DNA from 2 places in the Actinopolymorpha cephalotaxi genome. Region 1 is predicted to be linked to the other one. Evidence: predicted binding sites of a transcription regulator. Region 1 holds the regulator's gene; the other holds the start of a gene.
The links. Region 1 encodes HrcA, which represses chaperone genes, less so after heat shock. Its sites were predicted from a motif close to TTGGCACTCGNNNNNNNCGAGTGCCAA; they were not measured.
Positions count from the first base shown of each region.

Region 2: groES (co-chaperone GroES) is a predicted target of HrcA. The motif match lies at 2,505-2,531, and genes of this name have one in related genera.

Region 1 is NZ_JACBZA010000001.1:3,103,094-3,114,347, reverse strand. It holds gene FHR37_RS13810 (hypothetical protein) at 1-307, opposite strand, end outside; gene lepA (translation elongation factor 4) at 570-2,402, shown strand; gene FHR37_RS13800 (AMP-dependent synthetase/ligase) at 2,605-4,482, shown strand; gene hemW (radical SAM family heme chaperone HemW) at 4,557-5,843, shown strand; gene FHR37_RS13790 (DUF4870 domain-containing protein) at 5,901-6,413, opposite strand; gene FHR37_RS13785 (DUF3097 domain-containing protein) at 6,638-7,489, opposite strand; gene FHR37_RS13780 (MBL fold metallo-hydrolase) at 7,648-8,559, opposite strand; gene hrcA (heat-inducible transcriptional repressor HrcA) at 8,806-9,825, shown strand; gene dnaJ (molecular chaperone DnaJ) at 9,864-10,997, shown strand; gene FHR37_RS13765 (histidine triad nucleotide-binding protein) at 11,060-11,254, shown strand, end outside.
Region 2 is NZ_JACBZA010000001.1:4,002,945-4,014,198, forward strand. It holds gene groL (chaperonin GroEL) at 159-1,781, opposite strand; gene groES (co-chaperone GroES) at 2,043-2,339, opposite strand; gene FHR37_RS17605 (THUMP-like domain-containing protein) at 2,614-3,927, shown strand; gene FHR37_RS17610 (Rid family detoxifying hydrolase) at 4,025-4,405, shown strand; gene FHR37_RS17615 (glycoside hydrolase family 3 protein) at 4,496-6,184, opposite strand; gene FHR37_RS17620 (rhodanese-like domain-containing protein) at 6,346-6,768, shown strand; gene FHR37_RS17625 (magnesium transporter) at 6,834-7,760, shown strand; gene FHR37_RS17630 (NRAMP family divalent metal transporter) at 7,757-9,019, shown strand; gene FHR37_RS17635 (formylglycine-generating enzyme family protein) at 9,048-10,277, opposite strand; gene tsaD (tRNA (adenosine(37)-N6)-threonylcarbamoyltransferase complex transferase subunit TsaD) at 10,526-11,254, opposite strand, start outside.

The sequences.
Region 1 (11,254 bases):
GGGCCGGGTGGGGCAGCAGTTGCAGGCCGAGCGCGGCGAGCGTGCCAAGGAGCCGGGCGGGCCGGTCCGGCCGGCCGAGGATGATCCGGTGCCGGTCCGGGGTGGCGTGATGCAACAGGACACCGCCGTCGTCGAGCGGCAGCATCCGCGAGTGCGGGCCGGTGGGGGCCAGCCCCGGAACCGGACTCGGCGGCCGGGCCGGGTCCAGCGGCCAGTGTTCGACGTGCCACCCGGCACCGCCGTCGGAGGCGAGGCAGGCGGCGTAGGAACCGTGCGGAGAGAAGCGGAATGCGGTGCGAGTCAGCATGTGTGCGCGAACTCCTGGCCTGGACACCCGGTCGACCGGCCGACCACCGGGGCGTACACGTTGTGTACACATATGACTACCAAGTGCGGCAGATGGCCGGTACGTCGCCCCCCCACCCCGGTCTGACCGAGGGCGCTCACCCACGCAGCCCTGACCGGATCGTGGTCCGTGGGATGATGAACGTCGTTCCCCCACCGACCGGAATGGATCGTCCGTGCCCGTACCAGCGTCCGCGCCCCAACCCGGCCAGACCGATCCGGCGATGATCCGGAACTTCTGCATCATCGCCCACATCGACCACGGCAAGTCGACGCTCGCCGACCGCATGCTCCAGCTCACCGGAGTGGTCGATGCGCGGTCGATGCGCGCGCAGTACCTCGACCGGATGGACATCGAGCGAGAGCGCGGCATCACGATCAAGAGCCAGGCGGTCCGGTTGCCGTACCAAGCCGGTCCGGGCGCGGACGGCGAGGCGGGTTCGTCGTACGTCCTCAATCTCATCGACACGCCCGGGCACGTCGACTTCACCTACGAGGTCTCGCGCTCGCTGGCGGCCTGTGAGGGCGCGGTGCTGCTGGTCGACGCGGCGCAGGGGATCGAGGCGCAGACGCTCGCCAACCTCTACCTCGCGCTGGACGCCGACCTGCACATCATCCCGGTGCTGAACAAGATCGACCTGCCGTCGGCCCAGCCGGAGAAGTACGCCGCCGAGCTGGCCCGGATCATCGGGTGCGAGGAGAGCGACGTGCTCAGGGTGTCGGCGAAGACCGGTGAGGGCGTGGAGGACCTGCTCGACGCGATCGTCGCGCAGGTGCCGCCGCCCGAGGGCGACCCGGACGCGCCTGCCCGGGCGCTGATCTTCGACTCGGTGTACGACACCTACCGCGGCGTGGTGACCTACATCCGGGTCGTCGACGGCAAGATCGGCCACCGCGAGCGGGTGCTGATGATGTCGACGAAGGCGTCCCACGACACCCTCGAGGTCGGGGTCATCTCGCCCGACCCCAAGCCGTCGGCGTCACTCGGCGTCGGCGAGGTCGGCTACATCATCACCGGCGTGAAGGAGGTCCGGCAGTCCCGTGTCGGTGACACGGTGACCCAGGCCGGCAACCGTGCCGAGAAGGCGCTCGGCGGCTACCGCCACCCCAACCCGATGGTCTACGCCGGGCTGTATCCCCTGGACGGCGACGACTACCCCGACCTGCGCGAGGCGCTGGACAAGCTGCAACTGAACGACGCCGCGCTGCTGTACGAGCCGGAGACCTCGGGCGCGCTCGGGTTCGGTTTCCGCTGCGGCTTCCTCGGCCTGCTGCACATGGAGATCGTCCGCGAGCGCCTCGAACGCGAGTTCAACCTCGACCTGATCTCCACCGCGCCGAACGTCGTCTACCGCGTCGTGATGGAGGACGCCTCGGAGGTCGTGGTGACCAACCCGAGCGAGTTCCCGCGGGGCAAGATCGCCGAGATTCACGAGCCGGTCGTACGCGCCACCGTCCTCACCCCGGCCGACTTCATCGGCGCGGTGATGGAGCTGTGCCAGACGCGGCGCGGGCAGCTGCAGGGCATGGACTACCTGTCCGAGGACCGCGTGGAGATGCGCTACACCCTGCCGCTGGCCGAGATCGTGTTCGACTTCTTCGACGCGCTGAAGAGCCGTACCCGCGGCTACGCCTCACTCGACTACGAGCCCACCGGCGAGCAGGCGGCCGACCTGGTGAAGGTCGACATCCTGCTGCACGGCGATCCGGTCGACGCGTTCAGCGCGATCGTGCACAAGGACAAGGCCTACACCTACGGTGTGGCGATGGCGCAGAAGCTGAAGGACCTCATCCCGCGCCAGCAGTTCGAGGTGCCGATCCAGGCAGCGATCGGCTCCCGGATCATCGCCCGGGAGAGCGTCCGCGCCATCCGCAAGGACGTTCTCGCCAAGTGCTACGGCGGCGACATCACCCGCAAGCGGAAGCTGCTGGAGAAGCAGAAGGAAGGCAAGAAGCGGATGAAGATGGTCGGCCGGGTCGAGGTGCCGCAGGAGGCCTTCATCGCGGCGTTGTCCACCGACTCGGGGAAGAAGTCCGAGTCCGGCGGCAAGAAGTAGGCCGCGGTGCGGCACCGAACGCCGCTCCGGCACGCGCACGGCGAACTGCCCGGTTCGTCCACGTGGGCTACGCCGGCGGCAGCTCAGTCACTACGGTGGAGGCAGGCCGGTACGGCGGGCCAGGCGACCACTCCGTACTCGCCAGGTGTGCCACCGGCCCGGCCCGTCCCTACGCTGCTCCTCACCGAGGTGGAGGCCCGCGATGTCCAGTGACCTGCTCTGGGGGAGCAACCCAGGCGACGTCGACCAGTCCAAGGTCGACAACCGCGCGTCCACCGTGGCCGAGCTGATCCTGCGACGGTTCGAGTCGACGCCGGACGCGGAGGCGTTCCGGCGCCCCGTCGACGGCGGCTGGGAGTCGTGCACCTGGGGCCAGACCGGTGAGCGCGTACGCCGGCTGGCGGCCGGCCTGATCTCCCTCGGCATCGAGCCCGAGCAGCGGGTGGCGATCGCCTCCAGTACGCGCTACGAGTGGGTGCTGGCCGACTTCGCGATCATGTGCGCGGGTGCGGCCACCACGACGGTCTACCCCACCACCACGCCGGACGAGGCGAGCTACATCCTCGGTGACTCCGGCAGCCGGGTGGTCTTCGTCGAGGACGACGAGCAGCTGAAGAAGATCCGCGAGCACCGGGCGGAGCTGCCCGACATCGCCTGGCTGGTGACGTTCGCCGACGGCACCGCCGGGGGCGACGGGGGCGGACGCGAAGGTGGCGCCGACGACCTGCTGACCCTCGCCGAGCTGGAGGAACGCGGCGCCGCGTACCTCGCCCAGCACCCCGACGCCATCGAGAAGGCCGTCGCCACGATCGGGCCGGACAGCCTCGCCACGCTCATCTACACCTCGGGCACCACCGGCCGGCCGAAGGGCGTCCGCCTCAGCCACGACTGCTGGACCTACGAGGGCGCTGCCATCGACGCGGTGCGGATCCTGCACCCGGACGACCTGCAGTACCTCTGGCTGCCGCTGGCGCACTCCTTCGGCAAGGTGCTGCTGTCGGCGCAGGTGCAGATCGGCTTCGCCACCGCGATCGACGGGCGGGTCGACAAGATCATCGAGAACGTCGCCGTCGTCCGGCCGACCTTCATGGGCGCCGCGCCGCGGATCTTCGAGAAGGCGTACGGCCGGATCAACTCCACGATCGAACACGAGGGCGGACCGAAGGCGGCGCTGTTCCACTGGGCGATCGGCGTCGGCCGCCGGGTCTCGGAGCTGCGCCAGCAGGGCACCGAGCCCTCCGGTGTGCTCGCCCTGCAGTACAAGGTCGCCGACCGGCTGGTGTTCGCCAAGATCCGGGACCGGTTCGGTGGGCGGCTGCGGTTCTTCGTCTCCGGTGCGGCCGCGCTCAGCCAACAGCTGTCGGAGTGGTTCCACGCCGCCGGGATCCTGATCATCGAGGGGTACGGCCTGACCGAGACCAGCGCCGGATCCTGCGTCAACCTGCCCGGACGGTTCCGCTTCGGCAGCGTCGGCCCGGCGCTGCCCGGCACGCAGGTGCGGATCGCGCACGACGGCGAGGTGCTGATCAAGGGGCCCGGCGTGATGCGGGGCTACCAGGGGATGCCCGAGCTGTCCGACGAGGTGCTCGACCCCGACGGCTGGTTCCACACCGGCGACATCGGCCAGCTCGACGACCAGGGCATGCTGCGGATCACCGACCGCAAGAAGGACCTGTTCAAGACGTCCAACGGCAAGTACGTCGCCCCGCAGGCGATCGAGACGATGTTCAAGGCGCTGTGCCCGTACGCCAGTCAGGTCGTGGTGCACGGCGAGGGCCGGACGTTCTGCTCGGCGCTGGTGACCCTGGACGAGGACTCCATCGTCGGCTGGGCGCGCGAGAACGGCCTGGAGGGGCGAAGCTACGAGGAGATCGCGACCTCCGACCAGGCACGGGCGATGCTGCAGGGGTACGTCGACCAGCTCAACGGCCGGCTCAACCGCTGGGAGACGATCAAGAAGTTCGCGGTCCTCGACCACGACCTCACCGTGGACGACGGCGAGATGACCCCGAGCCTGAAACTCAAGCGCCGCGTGGTGGAGACGCGCTACGCGGACGTCCTGGACGGGTTCTACTCGTGACCGAACTCCTGCCTGAACTCCTGGCCGAACTCCTGCCTGACTGCCGGCCTCTCGACGACTGATTGCCTGCGACCGTGCCCTCGACCCTGCCCGACGGTGAACCCGTGCCGAGCGACGGCGCGCTGCCGCCGTCCGCGCTGGCGGGTCTGGGCGACGCTGCTGATACTGCCGACCGGCCCTTCGGGGTCTACGTCCACGTGCCGTTCTGCGTGACCCGCTGCGGCTACTGCGACTTCAACACCTACACCGCGGAGGAACTCGGTCCGGCCCCGGGCGCGTCCCGGGCGACGTACGCGCAGGCGGCGATCAGCGAGGTCCGGCTGGCCGGCCGGGTGCTGTCGGCGCCCACCGGAGCGCCCGCCGCGCCGGTCTCGACGGTGTTCGTCGGCGGTGGTACGCCCACGCTGCTCCCGCCCGCCGACCTCGGCGCCGTGCTGCGCGCGGTGGAGGCGGAGTTCGGTCTCGCCCCGGGTGCCGAGGTGACGACGGAGGCGAACCCCGAGTCGGTCGACCGGCGCTACCTCGACGAGTTGCGCGCACAGGGCTTCAACCGGATCTCCTTCGGCATGCAGAGCGCCCGTCCGCACGTGCTCGCCACCCTCGACCGGCGGCACACCCCGGGCCGGCCGCAGGCGTGCGTCGCGGAGGCGCGGGCGGCCGGGTTCGACCACGTCAACCTGGACCTGATCTACGGCACGCCGGGGGAGTCCGACGACGACTGGCAGGCCAGCCTGGACGCGGCGGTCGCCGCCGGACCCGACCACGTGTCGGCGTACTCGCTGATCGTCGAGGACGGCACCCGACTGGCCGCCCAGATCCGGCGCGGTGTGCTCGCCGCCCCGGACGACGACGTGCTCGCCGACCGCTACCTGCGGGCGGAGGAGACGCTGCACGCGGCGGGCTTCTCGTGGTACGAGGTCTCCAACTGGGCGCGTGACGAGACAGCGCGGTGCCGGCACAACCTGCTGTACTGGACCGGCGGCGACTGGTGGGGGATCGGTCCCGGTGCCCACAGCCACGTCGGCGGCGTCCGGTGGTGGAACGTCAAGCACCCCGCCGCCTACGCCGAACGCCTGGCCCGGGGCGTGAGCCCCGCGCACGCGCGGGAGGTGCTGGACGCGCAGACCCGCACGGTCGAACGCGTCATGTTGGAGGTACGCCTCGCGGGCGGCCTGGCCGTGAGCGTTCTGGACGACACCGGGCGTGCGGCGGCGAGGCGGGCGGCGGCGGACGGGATGGTGGTCCCCGAGGCGCTGGCCGCCGGCCGGGTCGTCCTCACCCTGCGCGGCCGGCTGCTCGCCGACGCGGTGGTCAGGGACCTGCTCGGCTGGGGCAGCGACCTACTGTCAAGCGCTGGTTGACATTCCGAAATCGTCACCTGCTTGCGCTGTCAGGCCTTCCTTGACAGCTGTCAGGCGTCACTTGACGAAGCGGATGTTCACCGGGTAGCGGTACCACTCACCCCGCCGGGCGGCGACGCTGGCGAGAATCACCAGCACGACGTAGGCGATCCCGATGAACGGCAGCAGCACCAGCCCGATCACCACGAAGACCAGCAGGCCCGCGATCGCGGCCGCCAGCAGCGTGGTGAGCTGGAAGTTCAGCGACTCGACCGCGTGGTATCTGACGTATGCCGAGTCCTTTCCCTTGGCCAGCAACACGATCAGCGGGCAGAGGAAGCCGAGGGCGACGTAGGCGGCGACGAAACTGCCCAGATGCGCGCCGAACGCCCAGTTCCGCTCGTCCTCCACCGTCATGACACCTGATCCCGCCGTCGGCTGCTCCGGTGACGGCGAGGAGGTCGCACCCGGCTCCGGCGTCGGCGGCCGTGTCGTACCGCTCTCCGGCGGGGGATACGGCGAGCGGCCAGGCTCCGGTGAGGGTGGCGGCGTTCCGTTGCCCGGCCGGGGTTCCTCGTGCTGCTGGCTCATGTCGGCCTCCTTACCCGATACCCGGGTGGCCCTCACCGGGCCGCCGGGGACCGCCGGTGGGCGTCAGGCGAGATCTCACGGCGTGCGCCACGGGACCGGCCCGCCGCGCCCTCCCGTCCAGCCTGTCACGCCCGGGCCGAAGCCGGCACCCGACGCATCGGGCGAATGCGCCGAACCGTCCGGCCGAACGAAAGACACCGGGTCGGGTGACAGCCGGGAAAGAATCAGTCGGCGTCGACGGTGACGAAGTCGATGAGGTGCTCGACCCGGCCGAGCAGCGCGGGTTCGAGGTCTCGGAAGTCGCGGACGGTGCCCAGGATCTGCTTCCACGCCCGGGCGATGTCGGCCTGCTCGTCGTGCGGCCAGCCCAGGGCGGCGCAGATGCCGTGCTTCCACTCCGTCTGCCGGGGGATGTCGGGCCAGCGGTCCAGACCCACCCGTTCGGGTCGTACGGCCGCCCAGATGTCCACGAACGGGTGTCCGACCACCAGGACGTGAGCGCCGTAGGGCCCGCGCGCGACCTCCTCGGCGATCCGGCTCTCCTTGCTGCCGGGGACCAGGTGGTCGACCAGGACGCCGAGTCGGCGCCGGGGTTCGGGCCGGAACTCCGCCACGACCGCGGCGAGGTCGTCCACACCCTCGAGGTACTCCACGGCGACGCCCTCGATCCGCAGGTCGTCGCCCCACACCTTCTCGATCAGCTCCGCGTCGTGGCGGCCCTCGACGTAGATCCGGCTGGCCCGGGCGACCCTGGCCCGTGAGTTGCGGACCGCGATCGAACCTGACGCGGTGCGGGTGGGCCCGGCCGCGGGCGCTGCCTTCGGGCGCCGGATCGCGACCGGCTTCCCCTCCAGCCAGAACCCCGGACCGTACGGATAGCTGCGCCGCACCCCGCGCCGGTCCTCCAGCACCACGAGGTCGCGCTGGATCGCGACCACCGCGCCGCAGAAGCCGGTGGTGGCGTCCTCGAGCACCATGTCGGGCTCGACGTCCACCTCGACCGTCCGGCCGAGCTTCGGCGCCCGCCAGTCGGTGGTCAGGACGTCCTGCGTATAGCGATCACCAGGTCCGGCCATGATCGGTGAGCGTAGCGGCGGACCGGCCCGCGAGCGGGGACCGCCACGCCGCCCGCCGCCACGCCGCGTGCCGTCCGCCACGCCGTGTGCCCGGCGCCGGCACCGACCGGTCGCAGCACCGCCCGGCGTCGTACGTCGTACGCCGGCGGTCGTTTCGGCTACTGGCCCAGCAGGGGGAGGGAACGCCGGCCCGGTCCCGCTTCCGGTCCCGCGGGCCCGGCCGTCGGGGCGCCGGACTCGCGCAGGTGCCGGTAACCCCGGCGGACCGCCTCGGCCAGCCGCTCAGTGGCGTAGGGCCACTCCGCCACGGCCAGTGCCTCGCCCTCCGGCACACCCTCCTGGAACAGCCGGCGGATCGTCTCCGCGACCGCGGTGACGTCGCCGAACTGCGCGGTCACGAACGCCTGGTCCACCACGGCGCCGTGCCCGGGCACGACTACCGACGACGGTGTGAGCAGGCCGGTGAAGATCTCCAGCGTCGGCGGCCACTCCAGCGGGAACGAGTCGTCGCCGTACGCCGGCGGCCCGGACTCCTCCACCAGGTCGCCGGCGAACACGACGTCGGCGTCCGGCACCCGGACGGCCACGTCGCCGTCGGTGTGGCCGCGGCCGGGGTGGACGAGTTCGACCACCCGGTCACCGAGGTCGACGACGGCCACCGAGGCGAAGGTGCGGTCGGGCGGGGTCAGCACGAGCTCGGCCATGTCCTGTGCCCACTCGGTGGAGCGCCGGGCGAGGTCGGCGCGTACCTCCTCACCCCGCTCGGCCAGCACCCCGGGCACCGTCTCGTGGCCGTAGATCGTGGCGTCGGCGAACCTGCCGTTACCGAACGTGTGGTCGAAGTGCCAGTGGGTGTCGACGACCCACCGGACCGGCAGGTCGGACAGCGTGGCGAGGTCGGCGCGGAGTTCGTCCGCTTCGCGTGGACCGCCCCGGGTGTCCACGACGAGCAGTCCGCCGGCGCCGACGACCACGCCCACGGTGACGTCGAACGACGGGTAGCGACGGGCGAAACAGCCGGACCCCACCTCGGTCCAGCTGCCGGTCGGGTCGGCTTCGGGGACATTCACGCCCACAGCATCCCATCGGCGCGGTCGGCACAAGGTGGCCGTGTCGCCGTAGACTGGCACTCAGGTTCGGCGAGTGCCAGTCTGGTGCCGGTCCATGATCCGTTCGGACGGCGCACTCGCGCGTGGGCTCGTCGAGGTGGCGGGCCCACTGCCACGCCCGGCGGCTCGCGCGAGCCGGTACCGTCCGAACCAACCGCACCACCGCACGTAGACGTGAACGCACCAGGACGAGGGAGGCCGAAGCCAATGCTCGACGACCGGAAGCTGGCCGTCCTCCGCGCGATCGTCGAGGACTACGTCCACACCGAGGAGCCCGTCGGCTCGAAGGCGCTGGTCGACCGGCACAACCTGGGGGTGTCCCCGGCGACCGTGCGCAACGACATGGCCGCGCTGGAGGAGGAGGGCTACATCGCCCAGCCGCACACCAGCGCCGGCCGGATCCCCACCGACAAGGGCTACCGCCTGTTCGTCGACCGGCTGACCACGATCAAGCCGATGTCGAGCGCCGAACGCCGCGCCATCTCGGCGTTCCTGGAGGGTGCGATCGACCTGGACGACGTGGTGCACCGCACGGTGCGCCTGCTCGCCCAGATCACCCGGCAGGTCGCCGTCGTGCAGTACCCCACGCTCACCCGCTCCACGGTGCGGCATGTGGAACTCGTCACGTTGTCGTCCACCCGGCTGCTGATCGTCCTGATCACCAGCACCGGCCGGGTCGAGCAGCGGGTGGTCGACGCCGGCGGCACGGTGGCCGACGAGTTCCTGCGCGACGTCCGGGCCCGGCTCAACGCCGCGGTCATCGGACGGTCGCTCACCGACGCGGCGTCGGCGGTCGCCGACCTGCCGGACGCGTTCGAGGTGTCCGAACGCCCGCAGGTCACCGCCATCGTGTCGACGTTCATGGAGACCGTCGCCGAGCGCACCGAGGGCCGGATCGCGGTGAGTGGTACGGCCAACCTCATCCCGTTCGGCGCGGAGTTCCACACCTCCATCCGGCCGGTCCTGGAGGCACTGGAGGAGCAGGTCGTCCTGCTCCGCCTGCTCGGTGAGGCCACCGGCCCGTCCGGCTTCACCGTCCGGATCGGTCACGAGAACCCCGTCGTCGAACTCTCCACGGCTTCAGTGGTCACCACCGGCTATGGTCCTGGGGACGAGGCCGTCGCCAATCTCGGGGTGGTCGGGCCGACCCGAATGGACTACCCGGGCACCATGGGAGCGGTTCGCGCCGTAGCCCGCTATGTCAGCCAGATCCTCGCAGGGGAATGATCCGAGGGAATGAGTCAGTGCCGAAGGCATCCCAGAGCATGAGCCAGGACTACTACGAGCTCCTCGGCGTCCGTCGCGACGCCTCCGCGGAGGAGATCAAGAAGGCCTACCGTCGGCTGGCGCGCACGCTGCACCCAGACGTCAACCCCGACCCGGAGACGCAGGAGCGGTTCAAGGAGGTCACCCGCGCATACGAGGTCCTGTCGGACCCGAAGAAGCGCGAGGTGTACGACCTGGGCGGCGACCCGATGGCGTCCGGCGCCGGCCAGGGCGCGGGGTTCGGTCCGGGCTTCTCGTTCACCGACATCATGGACGCGTTCTTCGGCTCGTCCGGCACCCGCGGGCCTCGTCCGCGCACCCGGCGTGGCCAGGACGCGCTGCTGCGCCTCCCGGTCGACCTCGCCGAGGCGGTGTTCGGCGCGGTCAAGGAGATCCAGGTCGACACCGCCGTGGTGTGCCAGAGCTGCCAGGGCGGCGGCGCCGCTCCCGGCACGTCGCCGAGCACCTGCACGGTGTGTGAGGGCCGCGGCGAGGTCAACTCCGTCCAGCGTTCGTTCCTGGGCCAGGTGATGACCACCCGGCCGTGCCCCCGCTGCCAGGGGTTCGGAACGATCATCCCCAACCCCTGCCCGGAGTGCGCGGGGGAGGGACGGGTGCTGTCCCGCCGTACGCTCGCGGTCAAGATCCCGGCCGGCGTCGACGACGGCACCCGCATCCAGCTGTCCGGCCAGGGCGAGGTGGGGCCCGGTGGCGGACCCGCCGGCGACCTGTACGTCGAGATCCAGGTCGAGCCGCACGAGGTGTGGAGCCGGCACGGCAACGACCTGCACTGCACCGTCAAGCTGCCGATGACCGCCGCCGCGCTCGGCACCACGATCTCCCTGGACACCCTGGACGAGGACTCGGTCGAGGTGGAGGCCAAGGCGGGCACCCAGTCCGGCCACGAGCTGGTGATCCCCGGCCGCGGCGTACCCCACCTGTCCGGTGGTTCCCGGCGCGGTGACCTGGTGGTGCACGTGGTGGTGGAAACCCCGTCCCGGCTCGACCACACCCAGCGGGAGCTGCTCACCGAGTTGGCCAGGCTGCGCGGCGAGGAGAAGGCCAGCGGGCAGTTCACCTCCGAGCGCAGGGGCGGGGTCTTCTCCCGCATCCGGGACGCGTTCAACGGCTGAACCGAAGACCCGAACCGAACGATCCGAACCGAACGATCCGAACCGACGGAGGGGAGCCCGGCGTGACGAGCGACGCCGACTGCGTGTTCTGCCGCATCGTGGCGGGGGAGATTCCGGCGGAGGTGGTCCGCGAGACCGAGCGCACGCTGGCCTTCCCCGACGTGACCCCGCAGGCGCCGGTGCACGTGCTGGTGATCCCCAAGGAGCACCGGGCCGACCTCGACGCGGTGGTCGCCGCCGATCCGGAGCTGGCCGGT
Region 2 (11,254 bases), 900 kb from region 1:
CCCCAACCCACACAGGAAACGGCCGAAGGGCCGGGACTCCTCCGTGGAGGAAGTCCCGGCCCCTCGGCCTTGCTGCGTGCTGCGTGCTGCGTGCTGTCCGGCGTACGCCGGAGTCAGCGGCCTGCGCCGAAGCCGGCCGGTGTCAGCCGGCTGCCGGATCAGTGACCGTGGCCGTGGCCGTGGCCCTGTCCGGCGGTCTCCTCGGAGTCCTCCGGCTTGTCGACGACGAGCGTCTCGGTGGTGAGCAGCATCGCCGCGATGGACGCCGCGTTGGCCAGCGCCGAGCGGGTCACCTTCACCGGGTCGATGACGCCCTGGCCAACCAGGTCGCCGTACTCGCCGGTGGCGGCGTTGTAGCCCTTGCCGGGGCCGTTCTCGCGGACCTTCTCCACGACGACGTAGCCCTGGGCGCCGGCGTTCTCGGCGATCCAGCGCAGCGGCTCGCGGACCGCCTGGCGTACGAGCTCGACGCCGATCTTCTCGTCACCGGTCAGCTCGGACAGGTTGTCCAGCGCCGTGGCGGCGTGCACGAGGGCGGCGCCACCGCCGGTGACGATGCCCTCCTCGATCGCCGCGCGGGTCGCCGACACGGCGTCCTCGATGCGGTGCTTCTTCTCCTTGAGCTCGACCTCGGTGGCCGCGCCGACCTTGATCACGCACACGCCGCCGGCCAGCTTCGCGAGCCGCTCCTGCAGCTTCTCGCGGTCCCAGTCGGAGTCGGTGTTCTCGATCTCGGCCCTGATCTGGGAGACGCGGGCAGCCACGTCGTCGGACGAGCCGCCGCCGTCGATGACCGTGGTGTCGTCCTTGGTCACCGTGACCCGGCGCGCGGTGCCGAGCACCTCGAGGCCGACCTGGTCCAGCTTGAGCCCGATCTCGGGCGCGACGACCTGCCCGCCGGTGAGGGCGGCGAGGTCCTCGAGCATGGCCTTGCGGCGGTCACCGAACCCGGGAGCCTTGACGGCCACCGAGTTGAAGATGCCGCGGATCTTGTTGACCACGAGGGTGGCCAGGGCCTCGCCCTCGACGTCCTCGGCGATGATCACCATCGGCTTGCCGGCCTGAACGACCTTCTCCAGCAGCGGGAGCAGGTCGGACATCGAGGAGATCTTGCCCTGGTGGATCAGGATGTACGCGTCGTCCAGGACGGCTTCCTGGCGCTCGGCGTCGGTCACGAAGTTCGGCGAGATGAAGCCCTTGTCGAACTGCATGCCCTCGGTGAGCTCGAGCTCGGTGCCCAGGGTGTTGGACTCCTCGACGGTGATCACACCGTCCTTGCCCACCTTGTCGAAGGACTCGGCGATCAGCTGGCCGATCTGCGCGTCCTGCGCGGAGATGGTGGCCACGTGGGCCATCTCCTCCCGGGTGTCGACCGACTTGGCCTTTTCCAGGAGGAAGGTGTTGATCGTCTCGACCGCGCGGTCGATGCCCTTCTTCAGCGACATCGGGTTGGCGCCGGCGGCGACCGCCCGCAGCCCGACGTGCACCATCGCCTGGGCGAGCACGGTCGCCGTGGTGGTGCCGTCACCGGCGATGTCGTTGGTCTTGGTGGCGACTTCCTTGACGAGCTGGGCGCCGAGGTTCTCGAACGGGTCCTCGAGCTCCACCTCGCGGGCAACCGTCACACCATCGTTGGTGATGGTGGGGGCGCCCCACTTCTTGTCGATGACGACGTTGCGGCCCTTGGGGCCCAGCGTCACCTTCACGGTGTTCGCGAGGGCGTCGACGCCGCGCTCGAGGGCGCGCCGTGCGTTCTCGTCGAACTCCAGGATCTTCGGCATGGGTGTAAATGTCCTTCCACGACGCCCTACCGGGTCCTCCGGCGGTGGCCGGGCCCGGCTGGTGCCGGTCGTCAGTCGTCCCTCGAACGTGTACGTCTGTTGCCGCCTGCGACCAGGCCGGGAGGACCGGGTCGGGGCGGCACGAGCCGGCGGCAGGAGGGTGGTGGCGACGCGACCACACGGTCGCGACCAGGTGGTCGCGGGTCGCGCCCGCCGGGGGTCCGGGCGCGTGGCCCACCCTCCTGCCGGGCGGCGTGTTGGCTACTTCTCGACGACGGCGAGCACGTCGCGCGCGGAGAGGATGAGGAACTCCTCGCCGCTGTACTTCACCTCGGTGCCGCCGTACTTGCTGAAGATCACCTTGTTGCCGACGGCAACGTCGAGCGGGACCCGGTTGCCGTTGTCGTCGATGCGACCCGGACCGACCGCGACGACTTCGCCCTCCTGGGGCTTCTCCTTCGCGGTGTCAGGAATCACCAGACCCGACGCGGTTGTCTCTTCGGCGTCGAGGGTCTTGATGACGATGCGGTCCTCGAGCGGCTTGATGGAGACCGACACTACTGACCTCCCCCTTCACGGGATGTCACGGTGAACACGAGTTCGTGAGTTGTTTTCACCTGTGGAGCGACGCTGGCGAGCCGTCGTCGCGGTGCCGGCCGCCTCGTCGCGGGCTGTTGCTGGCACCCTAAGGTCGAGAGTGCCAAAGCCGAATCTATGCGGTTGTTAGCACTCGGTCAACCTGAGTGCCAGGCGGGTCGGAACCGGACCCGGAAACCGCGACCTCCGGACGGCGGCCGGAGGAGCCGGACCGACGGGAGGGGCGGAGGAGCCGATGGACCTCGAGGTGTTCCGGGCGCTCCGTGGACCCGCCGGCCAGGACCTGCTCGCCGAGGCGCAGGCGGCCTACGACGAGCGCGCCGCGATCACCCTCGCCACCCGGCTGCGCCGCGACCACCCCGCCGACCTGGTGGCCGCCGCGCTCACCCAGGCCGCCCTGCGCCGGCGGGCCCGGACCAAGTTCGGAGCCGACGCGGACCGGATGTTCTTCACCCGCGACGGGCTGGAGCAGGCGACCACCGCCGGGGTCGCGGCCCACCGGGCCGGGCGGATCGCCGCCGTCCTCGGCGCCGACGAGGGCGGCCCGGCGGGTGGCGCCGCAGAACGGGCCGAGCCCGCGCGGGTGGCCGACCTGTGCTGCGGCATCGGCGGAGACCTGCTGGCGCTGGCCCGGGCCGGCCTGGCCGTGACCGGCTTCGACCGGGACCCGCTGACCGCCGAGATCGCGCGGGCCAACCTTGCCGACCTGGCCAACCTGGCCACTCCGGCCGGCTCCGGCGATCCGGCCGGCCGGAGTGTCCAGGCGCACGCCCGGGTCGAGGTGGCCGACGTCACCGAGGTGGACCGCTCCCCCTACGCCGGGGTGGTGGCCGACCCGGCCAGGCGCTCGGGCCGGGGCAGGGTCTTCGACCCGGCCGACTACTCACCGCCCTGGTCGTTCGTGACCGACCTGCTCACCGGCACCGCCTGCGTCAAGACGGCGCCGATCATCCCCCACGCCCTGATTCCCGCCGAGGTGGAGGCGGAGTGGGTCAGCGAGGGCCGCGAGGTGAAGGAGGCGGCCCTGTGGTCGGGTGCCCTGAGGTCGCGGGCGGAGGGATCCGGTGAGCCGGTACGCCGGCGCGCGACCGTGCTGCCGGCGGGTACCGCCCTCACCGACGCCGACGATCCGGGCGATGCGCCGGTCAGCGAACCGCTCGGCTACCTCTACGAACCCGACGGCGCGGTGATCCGCGCCGGCCTGGTGACCGCGGTGGCGCCGCTGGTGGACGGGGCGCTGGTGCACCCGAAGATCGCCTACCTCACCTCCGCCCGATGGGTGCCGACGCCGTTCGCCACGGCGTACCGCATCGAGGAGGTGCTGCCGTACGACGTGAAGGTGCTCAGGCGCGCGTTGCGTGCCCGCGACGTCGGCGCCCTGACCGTGAAGAAGCGGGGCGTGGACGTGGACCCGGACGTCCTCCGCAAGCGCCTCGCCCCGCGGGGGTCGGCCGCGGCGACGCTGGTGGTGACCAGGACCGCCGGCGGTAGCGTCGCCCTGCTGGTGACGCCGCTGGTGACGCCTCCGGGGGAACCCCCGGCCGCGTGAGGACGCGTGCCGACGCCCCGGGCGAGCGAGCCGGGCGTACCCGTTAGTGTCGTTTTGCGGCAGTACCGGCCGCAGCCGACCGAGTGGAAGGACCTCCATGGCCAAGGAAGCGATCCGGACCGACCAGGCGCCCAACCCGGCCGGTGCCTACTCCCAGGGCATCGTGGCCAACGGCTTCCTCTACACCGCGGGCTTCGGCCCGGCCGACCCGAAGACCGGCGAGCTCGTGGAGGGCGGTGTCGCCGAGCAGACCGCACAGGTGATGCGCAACGTCGCCGCGGTGCTCGCCGAGCGCGGCCTCACCTTCGACGACGTGGTGAAGGCCACCGTGCACCTCGCCGACCTGGCCGACTTCGCGGACTTCAACCGGGTGTACGAGTCGTTCCTCGAGGCGCCCTACCCCGTCCGCACCACGGTGGGGTCCCAGCTGAACAACATCCTGGTGGAGATCGACGTGGTGGCCGCGCTGCGGTCCTGACCCGCACTCCCCCGTCCCCCGCACGCGTTCCGGCCCGCGATCTCGTTGCAGAGACGCGGGCCGGATCGCGTACGGGAAAGCGATGCGGCGCTAGCGGCAGTGCTGCGCGGGCAGGTCCCCGGCGTGCACCGGAAGCCGGCCGCCGCCGCGGGCCTTGCCGGTCAGCACGTCGACCAAGGCGCGGAACGCTTCCGGCGTACGCCCGTACAACCCGATCCGCGCCGTGGACGCGGAGCTGCGCGCCAGGCCGTAAGGGGTGTCCAGGGCGACGACCACCGCGCCCGAGCCCGCCTCGCCGCGGTTCAGCAGGTGTACGACGTCGCCGCCCTCGCCCACTGTCAAGCCTGCCTTGCGGGCGGCCTCGGTGAGCCGGGCACGGTCCTCGGACCGGCCACCGACGACGCTGATCCGCTTGTCCACCAGGCGTCCTTCGCACTTGCCCGACACCACGGTGAGTCCCTGCAGCGAGGCGGCGTAGGAGAGGTCCTTCGCCCCGCCGAACTCGACCTGGGACGGCGTCTTCTGCGCGGTCGACCTCGCGTGCAGCATCAACGCGATCGAACGCGCGGCAGCCTCGTCAAGCCGCGCTTGCGGCAGCCGGCCCGTACGCAGCGCCGCCATGATCGCGTCGTGCGTCTTCGCCGCACTGGCCGGCAACAGGAGCACGTCGGCGCCGGCGAGCAGGGCGCGTACGCCTGCCTCGGCGCTGCCGTACTTGTCGGCCACCGCGGCCATCTCCAGCGCGTCGGTGAACACCGCACCCTGGAAGCCGAGCTGTCTGCGCAGGACGCCGTCGATCATCGGCTTCGACACCGACGCCGGCGTGCCCGGATCGACCGCGCGTACGTCGATGTGGGCGACCATGACCGCCGACGCACCGTCCTTGACCGCCATGGCGAACGGCACCAGGTCGCGGCGCTTCAACGTGGCCAGGGAGGCGTGCTGGACGGGCAGGCTGACGTGGCTGTCGGCGGGAACGCTGCCGTGCCCGGGAAAGTGCTTGGGAACGGACAGGATCCCGGCGTCGGCGTACCCCCGCAAGGATCCCTTGACGATGGCGGCGACCTCCTCGGGGTCGTCACCTGCGGAGCGGCTGGCGATGGTCGGGTCGTCCGGGCCGGTGGTCACGTCGGCGTCCGGCGCGAAGACCATGGTGAAGCCGAGCTTGCGCAGCTCCTCCCCGCTGGCCCGGGCGACGCGGCGGGCGAGCTTCGGGTCGCGGGCGGCGCCGAGCGTCATGTACGCGGGGAACTCCGTCAACGGCGCCTTGACTCTGGCGACGAGCCCACCTTCCTGGTCCACGCCGACCAGCAGCGGCCAGTCCCGGCCCTCCTTGCGGGCCTCGGCGTGCAGGGCGGCGTTGACAGCGCTCACCTGCGCGACCGAATCGACGTTGTACCCCATCACGATCACGCCGCCGACGTGGTACCTGCGCAGCGACTCGATCGGCGCCTCGGTCCCCTGGAAGCCGGCCACGATCACCTGGCCGGCCTTCTGGCTGGCCGTCATGCCGGCAACGGTCTGCTGGGCGCGGCGCCACTCCGCCTCGGTCGGGCCCCAGGACAGCTTCCGGTCCGGGCTCGGCGCGGGGGTGGCGGTGGGCCGGCTCGGGCTGCTCGCCGGTGTCGCCTTCGGGTCGGCCCGGGCGCCCCGGCCCGCGCTCCCCGGCCCGTCACCGCCGCCGTCGTCACCGGCTCCACCACAGGCGGTGGACATGATCAGCAGGAGCGCGAGCGCGACGGCGCGAGCCGTCCTTGCCCGCCATCGGCGTGCCAGCATCCGCTCATGGTGCCAAACCTCCGTAGGACCCGCCTGACCCACGGCAGGCATTGGGCGATCGGGTGAGTTCGTGGCCACCGTCGATTGTGACCACCAGGCCGGTGAGCGCGTTCGCCCGGGGTCTCACGTCGGCCTGACCGGTGGCCGGGGAGGATGGCCGGATGACGGCGATTCCACCGGAGGCGGAGGAGGTCGACCTGACCGTGGCGCGGGCGCTGTGGGCGGCCGGCGATCCGGTGGTCGACGTACGAAGCCCGCAGGAGTACGCCGCCGGCCACGTCGCGGGCGCGGTGAACGTCCCGCTGGACCGGCTGCCGTTCGTCCTCGACACGCTGCCACCCGGCCAGGTGCTGACGGTGTGCTCGCTCGGCACCCGGTCGCGGCAGGGTGCGGAGCGGCTGGCCCGCCTCGGCCGACCGGCGGTGTCCCTGCGTGGCGGCACCAAGGCGTGGGCGGCGGCCGGCCTGCCCACCCGTACCGGCTCCGACCCCGGCGAACGCGTCCGCTCACCCCGATCGCGCCGCCGGTGGTGGCCCTGGCGGCGACCCGGTCGTAGGACCGGCGGGACCGGCGACAACGACTGAACGACGCGCGGGCAGGCGGCGGTTCGTGGGTTCTCGACGGGTCCGTGCTGTCCTACGCTCGGCTCATGCTGGCCCTCACCGGCGAGACGGGGCAGCCGGTCCGGACCGCCGACGGCACCACCGTCGGCCACCTGCGCGACCTCACCGCGCGGATCGGCTCACCGCATCCGGTCGTACACCGGTTGCTGGTCGGCACCCGCCACCGGGCCACGCACCTGGTGCCCTGGAGCGAGGTCGCGTCGTTCGAGCGGTCGGGCGTCCAGTTGCGCGACGCCGAACCGATCTCCGCGTACGCCGACGGCTTCGAGCTCGGCGACGACGAACTCCTGCTGGTACGCGACGTCCTGGACACCCAGATCGTCGACGTCGTGGGGCACCGGCTGGCCCGGGTGGCCGACGTCCTGCTCACCCGGCTGCCCGACCAGCGCCTCGAGGTCGCCGCCGTCGACGTCGGGATGGGCGCGGTCTGCCGCCGGCTCGGCCTGCGGCTCCTCGGCGAGCGGCTGCCCGAGCGCGCCGTCGACTGGCGCGACCTGCACCTGACGTCGAGCCGCGGGCACCTCGTCCAGCTCGCCACCACGGCTGCCGCGGTGCACCGCCTGGACGCCCGCGGGCTGGCCGAACTCCTCACCCGGCTCGACGTGGACAGCGCCACCGACGTGCTGCGGACCGTCGGCCCCGAACGCGCGGCGAACGCGGTCGCGGCCACCCATCCCGACGTCGGCGGCCGGCTGATGCTCGCGCTCGGCTCCGAGGACGCCGGCCGGGTGCTCGACCAGCTTCCCGAGGAGGCCGGACACCACTACCGCCACGTCCTGCGGTCGCGGTCTCCCCTGACCAGGCGGCGGTTCTTCCGGCTGCGCGGCTGGCGTACGCACCGGCCGCGGCACCTCGGCCGGCGACCCGGCGGCAACCACGGCAACCACGGCGACCAGCGCAACCACGGCGACCACGGCGACCAGCGCGGGCCGCGGGAAGACGGCGCGCCGTGACCCCCCGCGTCGGTGACCGGGCCGCGCCGCCCCGGGCCGCCTGGCGGGTACGCATGCTGGCGCTGGTCTCGGTGCTCGGGCCCGGGCTGCTGGCCGGACTGTCCGACGACGACCCGGCCGGCATCACGACGTACTCCGTGCTCGGCGCCGACCACGGCTACCAGCTGCTGTGGGTGCTCCTGCTGTCCACCGTCGCGCTGGTCGTCTTCCACAACCTCGGCGCCCGGATGGGCGTGGTCACCGGGCAGGGCCTGACCGGCCTGATCCGCCAGCGGTACGGCGTGCGCGCGGCCGGGCTCGCCGTCCTCGCCCTGGTGGTGGCGAACGTCGGCACGACCTGCGCGGAGTTCGCCGGGATCGCGGCCGGCTTCGAGCTGTTCGGCGTCAGCCGGTACGTCTCCGTCCCGCTGGCCGCCGTCGTGGTGTCGCTGCTCGTCCTGCGCGGCAGCTTCCACCGGGTCGAGCACATCCTGATGGCGCTGGCCACGGTGTTCGTGGCATACGTCGCGGCCGGCCTGCTCGGCCATCCGGACTGGGGGCAGGTCGCCCGCGGGATGGTGGTGCCGACGATGCCGTTCGACCGGGACGCGCTGCTGATCGCCACCGCCACGGTCGGCACCACGCTCGCGCCGTGGGGCCTGAGCTTCATCCAGTCCTACGCGGTGGACAAGAAGCTGCGGCCGGCCGACCTGCGCTACGAACGGGTCGACGTGGTGACCGGCGCGGTGCTCACCGGCGTGATCGGCGCGTTCGTCGTGGTCGCCTGCGCGAGCACCCTGCACGCGAGGGGCGTCCGGATCGACACCGCCGCGGACGCCGCCCGTGCGCTGGAACCGGTCGCCGGTCAGCTCGCCAGCGGGCTGTTCGGCATCGGACTGATCGGCGCGGGCCTGCTCGCGGCGGCGATCCTGCCGCTGTCGACGGCGTACTCGGTGTGCGAGTTCACCGGGTACGAGGCCGCGCTGGACGACAGCATGCGCGACGCCTCCCTGTTCTACCTGACGTACCTGCTGGTCACCGGTGTGGCGGCGGCTGTCGTGCTGGTGCCGGGCGCGCCGCTGATCCCGATCCTGGTGCTGACGCAGGTGCTGAACGCCGTGCTCCTGCTTCCCCTGCTGGGGTTCATGTACGGCATCTCGCGCGACCGTGACCTGATGGGGCCCTACACCGCGACGCCGGGTGTGGCCGGGCTCTACCTCGCCACCATCGCGTTCATCGCCGCGTGTGTGCTCGGCCTGTTCGTGCTCGGGTTCGGCTGACCCCGGCCGGATCCGCTCGACGTGCGTCTCAGCGGGGGTGGACGACGCACCGGAACCCGACGTGGCAGGTCGCGGTGACGGAGTCGCTCGGCTGCCTGGCCGCCGGGCGGTACCGCAGACAGAACGTCGCCGAGCACAGGTACGAGCCGCCCTTGACCACCCGCACCACCCGGTCGACGTCGTAGCTGCCGTCCGCCGGCAGTTCGGTGCCCGACGGGTCGTCGGTGGCCGCGCGCTGCCGGGGCAGCGGTCCCGACCGGTCGAGTGGTACGACGAGTGGCACCGGTACGCAGACCGCCTTGGCCGCGCGGTCCGGCTCCGGCGCGTGGTAGAGGTCGCTGGTCCACTCCCACACGTTGCCGGTCATGTCCAGCAGTCCGTACCCGTTGGCCGGGAACAGTCCGGTCGGTGACGTTCGCCGGTACGGACCGAGCCCCGCGCGGCGCCACGGGAAGTCGCCCTGCCAGACGTTGGCCATCAGCCGCCCGCGTGGGCTGAAGTCGTTGCCCCAGGCGTAGACCGCGCCGTCCAGCCCGCCGCGCGCGGCGTACTCCCACTCGGTCTCGGTCGGAAGCTGCTTGCCCGACCAGGCGGCGTACGCCTCGGCGTCCTCGTAGGCGACGTGCGTCACCGGGTGGCGCTCACGTCCGTGCGGAGCGCTGACCGGACCCTCGGGCCGGCGCCAGCACGCGCCCGGAACGTAGGACCACCAGCTACCCCAGTCGGACAGGTCCACCGGCCCCGGCGTGGGACGGAAGACCAGCGAGCCCGGCGTCGCCGGCCGGGGGTCCACGCCGGAAGCGCTGCCGGAAGCGCGGCCTGCGTCGAGGTGGCGTTCGGCGACCGTGACGTAGCCGGTGGCCCGGACGAACCGGCGGTACTCCGCCACCGTGACCGGGTGCTCGTCCATCCAGAAGCCGGCCACCTCGACGGTGCGGACGGGGCGCTCCTCGGGGTAGAAGTCGTCGCTGCCCATCGCGAACGTGCCGCCGGGCACCCACACCATCCGCCTGCCGGGCCGGGCACGGGTCCGGTTTCCGGGCCTGGTCGAGGTCTCGCTGCGATGCCGCCCGCTGGGCTGACTTCTGGGCTCGCTCCTGGGCTGGCTTCTGGGCTGACTCGTGAGCTCACCGTTGAGCCGGCCCGAGGGCTGACCCGTGAGCTGACCTCTGAGCCGACTCCGGCCGGAACCGCCTTCCTGGCCGCCGGGCTCGTCTCCGGGGACGACGCCGGACCCCGTCTCGGTGCGAGTGGTCATGGCGGCTCCGGTGAGCTGTGGCGCGTTCCTACCCGCCTCCTATCCGCTCACCCGTCCCGCCAATCGTGCGACCGGAATTCCCCGGCACCGAGCGGGCGCAAGCTGACATTGACACCGAGCCGGTAAGCCGACCGGCGACCGGTTCGACCGTGACGATCGACCCGATTCGTCCTACTGCGGGCCGGTCCAAACTAGTTCGAACTAATTCGAACTAATTCAGAACCCAACGTACGAAGGGGAACCCGGTGTCAGCCGGCGATCGTGGTGACCGGAAGCGAGGAGTCGGCCACCAGGTCCAGCCGGGACGCGGTCCGCCCGCGGGCCAGCATCTGCGCGCCCAGCGCGGCCACCATCGCTCCGTTGTCCGTGCACAGCTTGGGTCGCGGCACCCGCAGCCGGATCCCGGCCGTGTCGCAGCGCTCCTGCGCCATCGCCCGCAACCTGGAGTTGGCAGCGACCCCGCCACCGATCAGCAGGTCGTCCACACCCCTGCTGCGGCAGGCGTCCACCGCCTTGCGGGTGAGCACGTCGCACACCGCCTCCTGGAAGGACGCGGCCACGTCGGCCACCGGCACCGGCTCACCGGCACGCTCCCTGGTCTCCACCCAGCGGGCGACGGCGGTCTTCAGACCGGAGAAGGAGAAGTCGAACCGGTGCCGCGCAAGGTCACGTTGACCGGTCAGCCCGCGCGGGAACCGGACGTACGCCGAGTCGCCGGCCTTCGCCTCCCGGTCGACGTACGGCCCACCCGGGAACGGCAGCCCCAGCAGCCTGGCCACCTTGTCGAACGCCTCGCCCGCCGCGTCGTCCATGGTGGAGCCGAGCGGGTCCACGGTGTCGGTGACGTCCTCGACCAGCAGCAGCGAGGAGTGTCCGCCGGACACCAGCAGGGACACGCACGGCTCGGGCAGCGGGCCGTGTTCGAGGGTGTCCACGGCGACGTGGGCGGCCAGGTGGTTGACGCCGTACAGCGGCTT